DNA from 2 places in the Flavonifractor sp. DFI.6.63 genome. Region 2 is predicted to be linked to the other one. Evidence: predicted binding sites of a transcription regulator. Region 2 holds the regulator's gene; the other holds the start of a gene.

Region 1 (5,951 bases), on a different contig from region 2:
TCCTTCTCGATATACTGGCGGTATTCGTTGAGGGTGGTGGCGCCGATGCAGTGCAGCTCGCCCCGGGCCAGCATGGGCTTGAGCAGATTGCCCGCGTCCATGGCGCCCTCGGTCTTGCCGGCCCCCACGATGGTGTGCAGCTCGTCGATGAACAGGACGATGCGGCCTTCCGATTTTTTGACCTCGTTCAAAACGGCCTTCAGGCGCTCTTCAAACTCGCCCCGGTACTTGGCGCCCGCAATCAGGGAGCCCATATCCAGGGCAAAGATGGTCTTGTCCTTCAAAGAAGCGGGCACGTCGCCCTTCACGATGCGCTGGGCCAGCCCTTCGGCGATGGCGGTCTTGCCGACGCCGGGCTCGCCGATGAGCACGGGGTTGTTCTTGCTCTTGCGGGAGAGGATGCGGATGACGTTACGGATCTCGTCGTCCCGGCCGATGACCGGGTCCAGCTTGCTGCTCCGGGCCCGCTCCACCAGGTCGGAACCGTACTTTTTCAGCGCGTCATAGGTCTCCTCCGGATGGTCGGAAGTGACCCGCTGGTTGCCCCGGACATTGGTCAGCGCCTGAAGGACGCCCTCCCGGGTGACGTTATAGGTGCGGAAGAGCTCCTTGAGCGCCCGGTCGGCGGTATCGACCAGCGCCAGCAGCAAATGCTCCACCGAGACGTATTCATCCTTCATGCCGGCGGCGATGGACTCGGCCGTGCTCAAAGCTTTGTCGACCCCGGCGGAGACGTAGAGCTTGCCCTGCTCCCGGCCGGAACCGGAGACCCGGGGCAGTTTTTCCACCTCCGCTTTGACCGCGGCGGTGAGGGAGGGGACCGTGAGGCCCAGATTGCCCAGCAGCTGCGGGATCAGGCCGCCCTCATCGGCGAGCAGCGCGAGCAGAAGATGCGCCTGCTCGATCTGCTGGTTGCCGTATTCGGTGGTCAGAGCCTGGGCGTTCTGTACGGCCTCCAGGGATTTTTGGGTATAGTTCTGCGCGTTCATATCGCGTCACGTCCTTTCGAAAAACGAAATTGAAAAAACCGGAAACGGGGCGCCGGCCCCCCGCCGGCGCCCCGTTTCCGTAAGGTTCCGGTTGGGGATAGCGCGCAACAGGTTACTCGATGGCGATCCGGCGGCTTTCCGGCACGGCGGGAACCGTCTTGGGCAGGGTCAGCTCCAGAATGCCGCTTTTATAGGCGGCGGTGATGGCGGTCTCATCGATGCCGGTGATATCGAAGGAACGGGTGAAGCAGCCGTACCGGCGCTCCCGGCGGATGTAGCTGCCCTTGCCGTCCTTCTGGTCGCTGTGCTCCTGATGGGCGGCGGTGATGGTCAGGATACCGTCCTTCACGTCCAGGGAGATATCCTCCTTCTCAAAGCCGGGCAGCTCCGCCTCCAGGACGAATTTGTCGCCGTCGTCGCGGATGTCGGTGCGGAAGGCGGGCAGACTGGCATTGCTGCTGCGGAAGAAATTGCGGGTGAAGTTATCAAAGGTGTCAAACAGATTGTCGTCGCTGCGTTCGAAAGGAAGCATACCAAACATAAAAAACTCTCCTTTTCCAGTTGATTTGTTGGGAAAATAGATTAGCAAATAATTGAATCAAGTGCTAAACACGAAACAAAAGCATGGCGTTCAACCTCTTTCCGGGGCCATACGGCCCGCTGAATCTCTTTTTCTGATGTTTAGTATAGGGCCGTTTTGTGAACAAATATACACGTAATTGTGGCCAAATTGTAAACATTAGCACTCGTAGTTGAAGAGTGCTAACGGAAAGACGCCCTTTACGCGGCGAAGGAAAAGGGGTATAATCGGCTGGACTGCGTACAAAAGGTGGCGAATCATGCGATGAAACGAACCAATGACCTGGGCCGTGATCCTGTGTTCCCGCTGGTGTGCCGGCTGGCCATTCCAACCATGCTGGCCCAGCTGGTCAGCGTGCTTTACAGCATCGTGGACCGGATCTACATCGGCAATCTCCCGGTCATCGGGGACCTGGCCCTGGCAGGCGTGGGGGTATGCGGCCCCATCGTGACCCTGCTCTCCTCCTTTGCCACCCTGGTGGGGCTGGGAGGCGCGCCCATTCTGGCCATGCGTATGGGGGAGGGCAATCCCAAACAGGCGGGGCGGGTCCTGTCCAACTGCTTTTTGATGCTTCTGGCGCTCTCCGGCGCCCTCACGGCCCTGTTCCTGCTGAGCAAGGAGCAGCTGCTGCTGTGGTTCGGGGCCAGCGCGGATACCTTCGGCTATGCGGACACCTATCTGACGATCTACACCGCAGGCACCTTTTTTGCCCTGATGGCGGCGGGGATGAACAGCTTCCTCATCGCCCAGGGGTTCTCCGGTCTTGGGATGGCCACAGTGGTGCTGGGGGCGGTGCTCAATATCGTACTGGACCCGCTCTTTATGTTTGGACTGGATTTGGGCGTGGCCGGTGCGGCCCTGGCCACGGTGCTCTCCCAGATGGCCTCCTGCGGTTTCGTGCTGACCGCCCTGCTGCGGCCGAAGATGCCCGTCCCCCTGCGCTGGGGGGGCTTTTCCCGGTCCATCATGCTGCGTGTGCTGGCGTTCGGATTGTCGCCCTTCCTCATCATCGCCACCGACAGCATCCTGCTCATCGTCCTGAATACGGTGCTCCAGCGCTACGGCGGGGCCGAGCTGGGGGACGCCCTTATTACCTGCGCCACCATCGTGCAGAGCTATCTGCTGCTCATCACCATGCCCATGGGCGGCCTGACCCTGGGCACCCAGCCGGTGATCAGCTTCAACTACGGCGCGGCCAGAGCCGACCGGATCCGGCAGGCAATGAAGTCGATCGTGGGGCTGTGCCTGGCATTCTGTGTGGGGATGACGCTTGTGACCCACACGCTGTCCCCGTATTTTGTCCGGCTGTTTACCCAAAGCCCGGAGCTGATCGAACGCTCGGTGCGGTATATCAAGATGTTCACCGCCATGATCATCCCGCTGGCCGTCCAGTATCCTCTGGTGGATGAGACCACCGCTCTGGGCCAGGTACGGCTGGCCCTGTTCTGCTCCCTGTTCCGCAAGTCGGTCTTCCTGGCGGGGCTGCTGCTGCTGCCCGCCCTGTTTTCGGCGGAAGCGACCTTCCTGTCCGAGCCCATTGCCGACGCTGTGGCCGCGAGCGTCACCACCTGCCTGTTCCTGCGCATCATCCCCAAGGTGCTGGAGCGGCGCGTCCGTGAAGCCGGGGCAGACCCGGCGCCCCGGCCCTGAAATGAGACAAGCGGCCCGGCGCATCAGCGCCGGGCCGCTTTCCAATGGATGTAACAGGGATCAGGGTTCTTTCCGCTGGCACTTCTTGGGCGTTACGCAGGTGCCCTCAGCAATGGCCACTACGATGGGCTCGTCCAGGAAATCGGCGGCGGAGTCGCTGATGTCGGGGCGGGGAACGGCCACCTTGCGGGCCTCGAACTTCATCTTGCGGGAGGTATTGCCGATGTGGGTGATCTCGCCGTAGGCCTCGATAAAATCACCGGCATACACGGGCGCCTTGAACTCGATGTTGTTATATGCGCAGAACAGGCCCTCGTCGCCGTCGCACTTGATCAGCAGCTCGGTGGCTACATCGCCGAACAGGTGCACCATGTGGGCACCGTCCACCAGATTGCCGCCGTAGTGGGCGTCCTTTGCAGACATGCGCAGACGAATCATAGAGGTGTATTTCTTCTCATCCATGTCGATCCACTCCTACTAAAATATTTTTTGCAGGAATTCTTGCCTTCCCTATTCTACGTCTTTCCGAAGGGGTTGTCAACCGGGGAAATTCGTGCTACAATGCGCTTATCCGCTTTAAAGCGCAAAAGCGCCTGAGGGGAAAGAGAAGCAAGGGAGCTTAAAGTATGGTTTCGGAACATATGGTAAAGCTGGGGATGAACCGCAACATCATGCGGGAGATCTTCGAGCATGGAAAGCGCCGGGCCAAGGTCGTGGGCGCGGGGAACGTATTGGACTTTTCCCTGGGCAACCCCAGCGTGCCGCCCCCGGCCAAGGTGAACGACACCATCCGGGCCGTGTTGGACGGGCCGTTGCACGACAGTGTCCACGCCTATACCAGCGCCCCTGGCGACCAGGGCTGCCGGGACGCGATCGCCGCCTCGCTGACCCACCGCTTCGGGGTGTTCTGCACGGGGGACGAGCTGTATCTGACCGTGGGCGCCGCCGCCGCCCTGTGCTGCTGCCTGTTCGGCCTGCATACGCCGGGGGATGAGTTTATCGTCATCGTGCCTTATTTCACCGAATACCGGGTATTCATCGAGAGCGCCGGGGCGAAAGCGGTGGAGGTTCCCGCCGCGCCCGGCACCTTTGATCTGGACCTGGCCGCCATCGAGGCCGCCATCGGGCCCAATACGAAAGGCATCCTGATCAATTCGCCCAATAACCCCGCGGGCGTGGTCTATCCCGCCGCCACCATCCGGGGGCTGGCTGATCTGCTGCACCGCAAAAGCAGCGAGTTTGGAAATCCCATTTACCTGATCTCCGACGAACCCTACCGGGAGGTGGTCTACGACGGGGTGGAGGTACCCTGGCTGCCCGCCTATTATGAGAACACTCTGGTGTGCTACTCCTACAGCAAGTGCCTCTCCCTGCCCGGCGAACGCATCGGCTATGTGCTGGTGCCCCAGAGCGTGGAGGACTGGGCCCGCGTGTACGCCGCCGTGGCCGGCGCCGGGCGGGGCATTGGGTACATCAACGCGCCCAGCCTGTTCCAGCATGTGGCGGCCGCCTGTGACGGCCTGACCGCCGATCTGAGCGTCTATGAGACCAACCGCAACCGGCTCTACCGCGGGCTGACGGAGATGGGGTATACCTGCGTCAAGCCGGACGGCACCTTCTATTTGATCTTCCAGGCCCCGGACCTGGATTCCATGGCCTTTTCCAAGCGGGCCATGAAGTATGACCTGCTGGTGGCGCCGACCGACACCTTCGGCTGCCCCGGTTATCTTCGGGTGGCCTTCTGCGTGGATACCGGACGGGTGGAAAAGGCCCTGCCGGTCTTCCGCAGGCTGGCCCAGGAGTACGGATTGTGCAAATGAGCAGAGAACTCCCCGCGGGCGGCGCCAGCCGCCCGCGGGGAGTTCTCTGCCTTCAGGCGATTTTCAGGTGCGCACGCTTGAGGGCGGCGCGGATGACCAGGCACAGGGGCGGGGCGATGAGGATGGCCACGGCGGCGTTGAACAGGGAGGCGGGGACCTTCAGCGGCAGGATGCCCACGGCAACGGCAGGCGGAAGCCCCTCCACCAGCAGGCCGTCGTATGCGAAGCACTTGAAAAAGTAGAGCACGTAATAGGCGATGCAGCCGCATACCGCGCCGGCCAGACAACGGGGATAGCGGGGAGCCTCCCGATGGGCGGCGCTGCGCAGGACCCAACCGGCCGCCAGGCCCATGATCCCCTTGGTGAGAAAGGTGATCCAGCACTCGGCGGCAAAAAGAGGGTTGGTCAGGTCGTACAGGGCGGAGCCCAGACCGGAGGCCAGCCCGCCTGCAGGGCCCAGCAGCAGGCCGGACAGACAGCACATGATATTGGCCAGGGTAAAAGAGGTTTTGCCGCCGATGGCAATGGGCAGGATGATGCGCAGATAATTGCTGACAAAGACCAGAGCGGTCATCATTCCCAGGACAGCCAGAGAAACGGCGCTCATGCGGCGATTTTTCATGACGAAGCACTTCCCATCTCAATTCTTCGGACCCCATTATATCCGGGAACTGACTATACTTCAAATGCCAGATTTTAAAAATATAATAAGGTCAGAAAAGGTTGGAATGCGGAAGAAGCGACCGGCGTGCGGAGGAACACAGCGAGTGCCCTGCCTGTACAGGCAGGGCACTCGCTGAAAACCGGAAGCGCGCGGCCGCCGCTTTGGGCCGGGCCGGATCAATACCGTCCAAAGTCGCCGGAGCGGCCCTCGGTCACGTCGGCGCCGAACTCGTAATCCTTGCCGGGCAG
Region 2 (5,951 bases):
TTTCCTGCCGGAGCAGCTGATGGCCGTCCTCACCGACAATGCCGAGCTGATCCCCCTGGCCGCCGACTACGCCCGCATCGTGGGCTTTTCCTATCTGTTCAACAGCATCACCGGCGTATATGTGGGGGCCCACCGCTCCATGGAAAACCCCAAGCTGGGGCTGATCGTCTTCTCCATCTCCATGTGTGCCAACACGGTTTTGAACTGGGTCTTCATTTTCGGCAACCTGGGCGCCCCGGCTCTGGGGGTCACCGGGGCCGCCGCGGCCACTCTGACTTCCCGTATCCTGGAGTTCGCCATCATGGCGGTCTACGCCCTGACCAACCGCCGCTTCCGCCTGCGCCCCGCCGCCATGCTCCGCCCCGGCCTGCCGCTGCTGCAAAAATTCATCCGCTACTCCAGCCCGGTAGTCCTCAACGAGACGCTGTGGGGCCTGGGCACCTCGGTCTACAAGGTCATCTTGGGCCACATGGAGGGCTCCACCGAGATCCTGGCCGCCCGCGCTCTGGCGGGCAACATCGAAGACATTTGCTCGGTGGCTGTGTTCGCCGTGGCGGGCACCGCCTCCATTATCATCGGCCGGGAGATCGGCGCGGGCCGGCGGGACACCGTCTATGAGGTGGGGGCCGCGCTGAATACGCTGGCCATGCTGTGCGCCCTGGCCATCGGGATCCCTATGGTCCTGTGCGCCTGGTTCGTCTTCCCCGGCCTGCTCTATCCCATCTTTCACCTCTCCGGCGCCGCCGGCTCCATCACCACTATGATGCTCACGTTCACCGGCATATTCCTGGCCCTGCGTTCCTTCAACTCCGTCAATATCGTAGGCGTGCTCCGGGGCGGCGGCGACGTGCGTGCCGCTACCGCCATCGATCTGATCCCGCTCTGGTGCGCGGCGATCCCGGCGGCGGCTTTCCTCGGGCTGGCGCTCCGCCTGAGCGTCTTTTGGGTCTTTGCGGGGATCGAGCTGGAGCAGGTCGTGAAGTTCGGTTTCGGCGTGCGGCGCTTCCGCTCCCGGGAATGGATCAACGACGTAACGCAATTTGCCAAATCAGAACCGGGGACGGCGTAACGCCGTCCCCGGCAAGAATCGAGCCCTGTCCGTCATGCATCCCTCTGTCGAAAAAGGCCAAAGGCCTTTTTCGACAAACTGCGGGGACGGCGTTACGCCGTCCCCGCAGACTGTCTTATTCTGATTTTGTGGCGCTCTCCAGCAGGGTGAGCGTCTTTTTTTCGCAGTCCAGCTCCGCGGGAACCCCGATGGGCAGCACACCGATGGGGGCGGCGTGGCCGAAATTCAAATTATAGAGGATGGGAAGCTCGCTTCGCCCGGCCTCTTCCGCCACCACCTGACGCAGGGCCTGCTTATACTCTTCATAGTAGGCCTCGTCCTGGGGCTTGCCGAACAGAATTCCGCTGACCGCGTCCAGGACCCCCTGGGCCGCCAGATTGCGCAGGGCCCAGGTAACGAAGGTGGGCGAGGGCTTATCCTCGCTGGTCTCCAGAAACAAAAGCGCGCCCCTCCATCGTTCCGGCGCGGGCCAGACCGGCGTACCGGCCGCCATCATGAACACGTCGATACAGCCGCCCAACAGAGGACCGCGCACCGTACCGCGCCCCTGAAGCAGCTCGTAGCCGTGCACGTCCGGCCGCAGGATCTTCCGCCGGTCCATATTCTCCTCCGCCCAGGGCACAAAGGTATCGCTCCAGAGGGGGCTGGGCTTGATCTGGTAACCCGCCGTATCCCCAAAAAGCACATCCCGCACCGCTTGGGCGGTATAATCGAACATGGCCCCGTACTCCCCGAATTCGCACAGGACGGAAGGACCGTAAAAGGAGGTCACGCCTGCCTTAAGCATCATAAAATGGTTGATGGTGGTATCGGAATAGCCCATAAAAATCTTGGGATGGGCGGAAATCACCGCATAGTCGATATAAGGCAGCAGCCGGATGGTATCGTCCCCGCCGATGGCGGAGAAAATAGCGGCGATGGAGTCATCCCGAAAGGCGTCCATCAGGTCCCGGGCCCGCAGCTCCGGATGCGCGTGGACAAAGGCCGCACCCTTCAGCGCGTGGGGCATGGGACGCACGCGCAGGCCGAAGTCCTCTTCCAGCCGCCGCTTTGCAATCAAATACCGGTGGAGCAGCTCCGCCTCCCCCAGGCCGCCCCAGGACAGGCTGACCACCGCCACCGTATCCCCGGCCTTCAGCCGCACGGGCCGCTTCATAATTCCAGCTCCATCCGGACGTCGGAGAGCTGGAACCACTTGTCCGAATACTCCACGTATTGAAAGCCGAAGTCCTCATAGAGCCTGAGCGCGTCCTTGAGCTTATGGTTGGAGGTGAGCACCATCCGGCGCTGCCCCGCGTCCCGGGCGGCCTGGATGACCGCTTCCATCAGCGCGCGGCCGACGCCTTTTCCGCGGAATTCCTCCCGCACCCCAAGCTTGAGGGCCTCGCACACGCCCTCCCCCTGGAGTTCCAGCATCACCATACCCACAATCTGCTCCCCCCACCGGGCCAGCAGCACCCGTCCGCCGTCCGCCAGGAAGCGCTCCGGCGCGGCCAGCATCTCCAGGTCCACCGGCTCCAGCAGGTCGTGCTCCAGCAGCCAGGGCAGGGAGATCTCTTCCAGCTCGTGTTGATAGCGGGGATCATAGTCGATGATCGCAAAGGCATCCACGTCGGTCAGCCCTCCTTTATTCTTCGTTTAGCATACCATAGGTTCCCCCGTGCCGTCAATCTCTCCTGCTTTCGCATTCCCGCGACTCAGGTGCGTTTTCCCGGCCCGCCCGCCCCGTTCATATTTAATTTACATCCGGCCTATTGACTTTTCGGGGGGACGGTGGTACATTATCTTTAGCACTCAGAGATGTTGAGTGCTAAAATCATACGGGAGGCGGCGCAAATGGATTTGACGGAACGAAAAAAGCGGATCCTGCGCGCCATCATCGAAAGCTACATCGAGACGGCGGAACCGGTGGGTTCCAAGGCCGTCGCCGCAAATATCGGCATAGAGGTCTCCTCTGCCACCATCCGCAACGAGATGGCCGACCTGGAGTCCATGGGGCTTTTGGAAAAACCCCATACCTCCGCCGGGCGTGTGCCCTCTCCCCTGGGGTACCGGCTGTACGTCAACGAGCTGATGGAAGAACATAAGCTCTCCATCCAGGAGACGCAGCGCATCAACCAGGCCCTGCGCATGAAGATGCGGGAGCTGGACCGGGTGCTCACCGAGGCGGGCCGCGTGGTGTCCCAGTTGACCAATTATCCCGCTTTCGCCCTCTCCTCCGGCTCCGGCCGGGTGACCATCCGCCGCTTTGACCTGCTGATGGTGGAGCGCAATGCCTTTATCATCGTGGTGATGACCGATACGAATATCGTGCGCAACCGGCTCATGCGCCTGCCCTCGGACTTGACCGAGGCCCAATTGCAGATGCTCAATACCCTTTTGAATACGACCTTCACGGGCCTGTCCCTGGAGGAGATCACCCCGGAGCTGATGCGGGTGGCCCAGCATGCCGCCGGCGAGGCTTACGGCCTGATCAGTCTGGTGGTCTCCTTTGCCATTGAGGTGCTGGAGGCGCTGGAACAGCGCACCGTACACACCTCGGGCATCACCCATCTGCTGGAGCTGCCGGAGTACCGCAGTCTGGACCGGGCCCAGCCGCTGATGAGCTACCTGTCCGACGAAAACGACCCCGCCCACTTCCCCATTCCCAAGGACAACCCCATGGATATCCTGATCGGCCCGGAAAACGTAGCCGACGCGCTGAAGGATTCCAGCGTGGTGGTGGCCAGCTATGACATTGGGGACGGCATGCGGGGCGTTATCGGCGTGGTGGGCCCCACCCGTATGGATTACGCCAAGATCACCGCCCGGCTTTCCTATCTGGCGGAAGGGCTCTCCCGGCTGTTCGGCCGGGGGGAGCTGCCCGGCGGCACAGACGATAAGAAATAGGAGATGACCTCTTATGCGCGAGAAGAACGAAATGCCCAAGGACGAATTGGAGCAGGAGCCGCCTGCGCCGGAAACGCCCGGAGCCGCCGCGCCGGATGCCGGAACGGACGTCCCCGATCCCCTGCTGGAGGAGCTGGAGACCCTGAAAAACAGTCTGGCCGATCAGGAGGATAAATTTCTCCGCCTGGCCGCCGAGTACGATAATTACCGCCGCCGCAGCCAGAAGGAAAAGGAATCCGCCTGGGCGGACTCCAAGGCGGAGACGGCCGCGGCTTTTCTGCCGGTATACGATAATCTGGAGCGGGCGCTCAAGCAGGAGACCAGCGACGAGGCCTACAAGAAGGGCGTGGAGATGACCATGGCCCAGCTGCGGGAAGTCCTCTCCAAGCTGGGTATCGAGGAGATCCCCGCCCTGGGCGAGGCCTTCGACCCCAATCTTCACAACGCCGTGATGCATGTGGAGGACGAGGCAGCCGGAGAAAATACCATCGTGGACGTGTTCCAGGCGGGCTTCCGCTCCGGCGACAAGGTCATCCGCTTTGCCATGGTGAAGGTCGCCAACTAGCCCGAAGCGCGGAGCAGCCGCCCGTCGCGGAGGGCGCGCAGCAGGACGCCCAAGCGCCCCGTCCGCGCCCCGGATTTCTTTTGTTAAAACAAAACCCTGATAAATATTGGAGGAACGGAATTATGTCTAAAATCATCGGTATCGATCTCGGTACGACCAACTCCTGCGTCGCCGTCATGGAGGGCGGCGAGGCCGTTGTCATCCCCAACGCGGAGGGCAACCGCACCACCCCGTCCGTGGTGGCCTTCTCCAAGGACGGCGAGCGTATGGTGGGTCAGGTGGCAAAGCGCCAGGCCATCACCAACCCCGACCGGACCATCTCTTCCATCAAGCGTGAGATGGGCTCCAACTACAAGGTGACCATCGACGGCAAGAATTATACGCCCCAGGAGATCTCCGCCATGGTGCTGGGCAAGCTCAAGGCGGACGCCGAGGCCTATCTGGGCCAGAGCGTCACGGAAGCCGTCATCACCGTGCCCGCCTACTTTACCGACGCCCAGCGCCAGGCCACCAAGGACGCCGGACGCATCGCGGGCCTGGATGTCAAGCGTATCATCAACGAGCCCACCGCCGCAGCCCTGGCTTACGGCGTGGACAAGGACTCCGACCAGAAGATCATGGTCTACGACCTGGGCGGCGGCACCTTCGACGTGTCTGTGCTGGAGGTCGGCGACGGCGTGATCGAGGTGCTGGCCACCGCGGGCAACAACCGCCTGGGCGGCGACGACTTTGACAAGTGCGTCATGGATTGGATGGCCGCCGAGTTTAAGAAGGACACCGGCATCGACCTGAGCGGCGACAAGGTGGCCATGCAGCGCCTGAAGGAGGCCGCCGAGAAGGCCAAGATCGAGCTTTCCGGCGTCACCTCCACCAATATCAATCTGCCTTATATCACCGCCGACGCCACCGGGCCCAAGCACCTGGACCTGACCCTGACCCGGGCCAAGTTCGACCAGCTGACCGCCCATCTGGTGGAGGCGACCGCCGGCCCTGTCAAGCAGGCGATGAGCGACGCCGGCCTCTCCTCGGGCGAGCTGGCCAAGGTCCTGCTGGTGGGCGGCTCCAGCCGTATCCCCGCGGTTCAGGACATGGTCAAGAAGCTCACCGGCAAAGAGGGCTTCAAGGGCATCAACCCCGACGAGTGCGTGGCCATCGGCGCGGCCCTGCAGGGCGGCGTTCTGGTGGGCGACGTGAAGGGCCTGCTGCTGCTGGACGTTACCCCCCTGTCCCTGGGCATCGAGACCATGGGCGGCGTGATGACCAAGCTCATCGAGCGCAACACCACCATCCCGGCCAAAAAGAGCCAGGTGTTCACGACCGCCGCCGACAACCAGACCTCCGTTGAGGTCCACGTGCTCCAGGGCGAGCGTGAGATGGCCCAGTACAACAAGACCCTGGGCCGCTTCAACCTGGACGGCATCGCCCCCG

Evidence for each region. The regulator HrcA, encoded in region 2, represses chaperone genes, less so after heat shock. The targets are predictions, from matches to a motif close to TGTTAGCACTCNNNNNNNNNGAGTGCTAACA.
Region 1: the regulator HrcA is predicted to act here: its motif matches at 1,727-1,757, upstream of NE547_RS04315 (Hsp20/alpha crystallin family protein).

What each region holds. Positions count from the first base shown of each region.
Region 1 is NZ_JANGBE010000005.1:117,838-123,788, forward strand. It holds gene clpB (ATP-dependent chaperone ClpB) at 1-989, opposite strand, end outside; gene NE547_RS04315 (Hsp20/alpha crystallin family protein) at 1,102-1,530, opposite strand; gene NE547_RS04320 (MATE family efflux transporter) at 1,834-3,219, shown strand; gene NE547_RS04325 (hotdog fold domain-containing protein) at 3,280-3,681, opposite strand; gene NE547_RS04330 (pyridoxal phosphate-dependent aminotransferase) at 3,846-5,039, shown strand; gene NE547_RS04335 (ECF transporter S component) at 5,092-5,661, opposite strand; gene NE547_RS04340 (uracil-xanthine permease family protein) at 5,880-5,951, opposite strand, start outside.
Region 2 is NZ_JANGBE010000004.1:16,061-22,011, forward strand. It holds gene NE547_RS02835 (MATE family efflux transporter) at 1-1,069, shown strand, start outside; gene NE547_RS02840 (S66 peptidase family protein) at 1,185-2,225, opposite strand; gene NE547_RS02845 (GNAT family N-acetyltransferase) at 2,222-2,680, opposite strand; gene hrcA (heat-inducible transcriptional repressor HrcA) at 2,906-3,958, shown strand; gene grpE (nucleotide exchange factor GrpE) at 3,972-4,523, shown strand; gene dnaK (molecular chaperone DnaK) at 4,646-5,951, shown strand, end outside.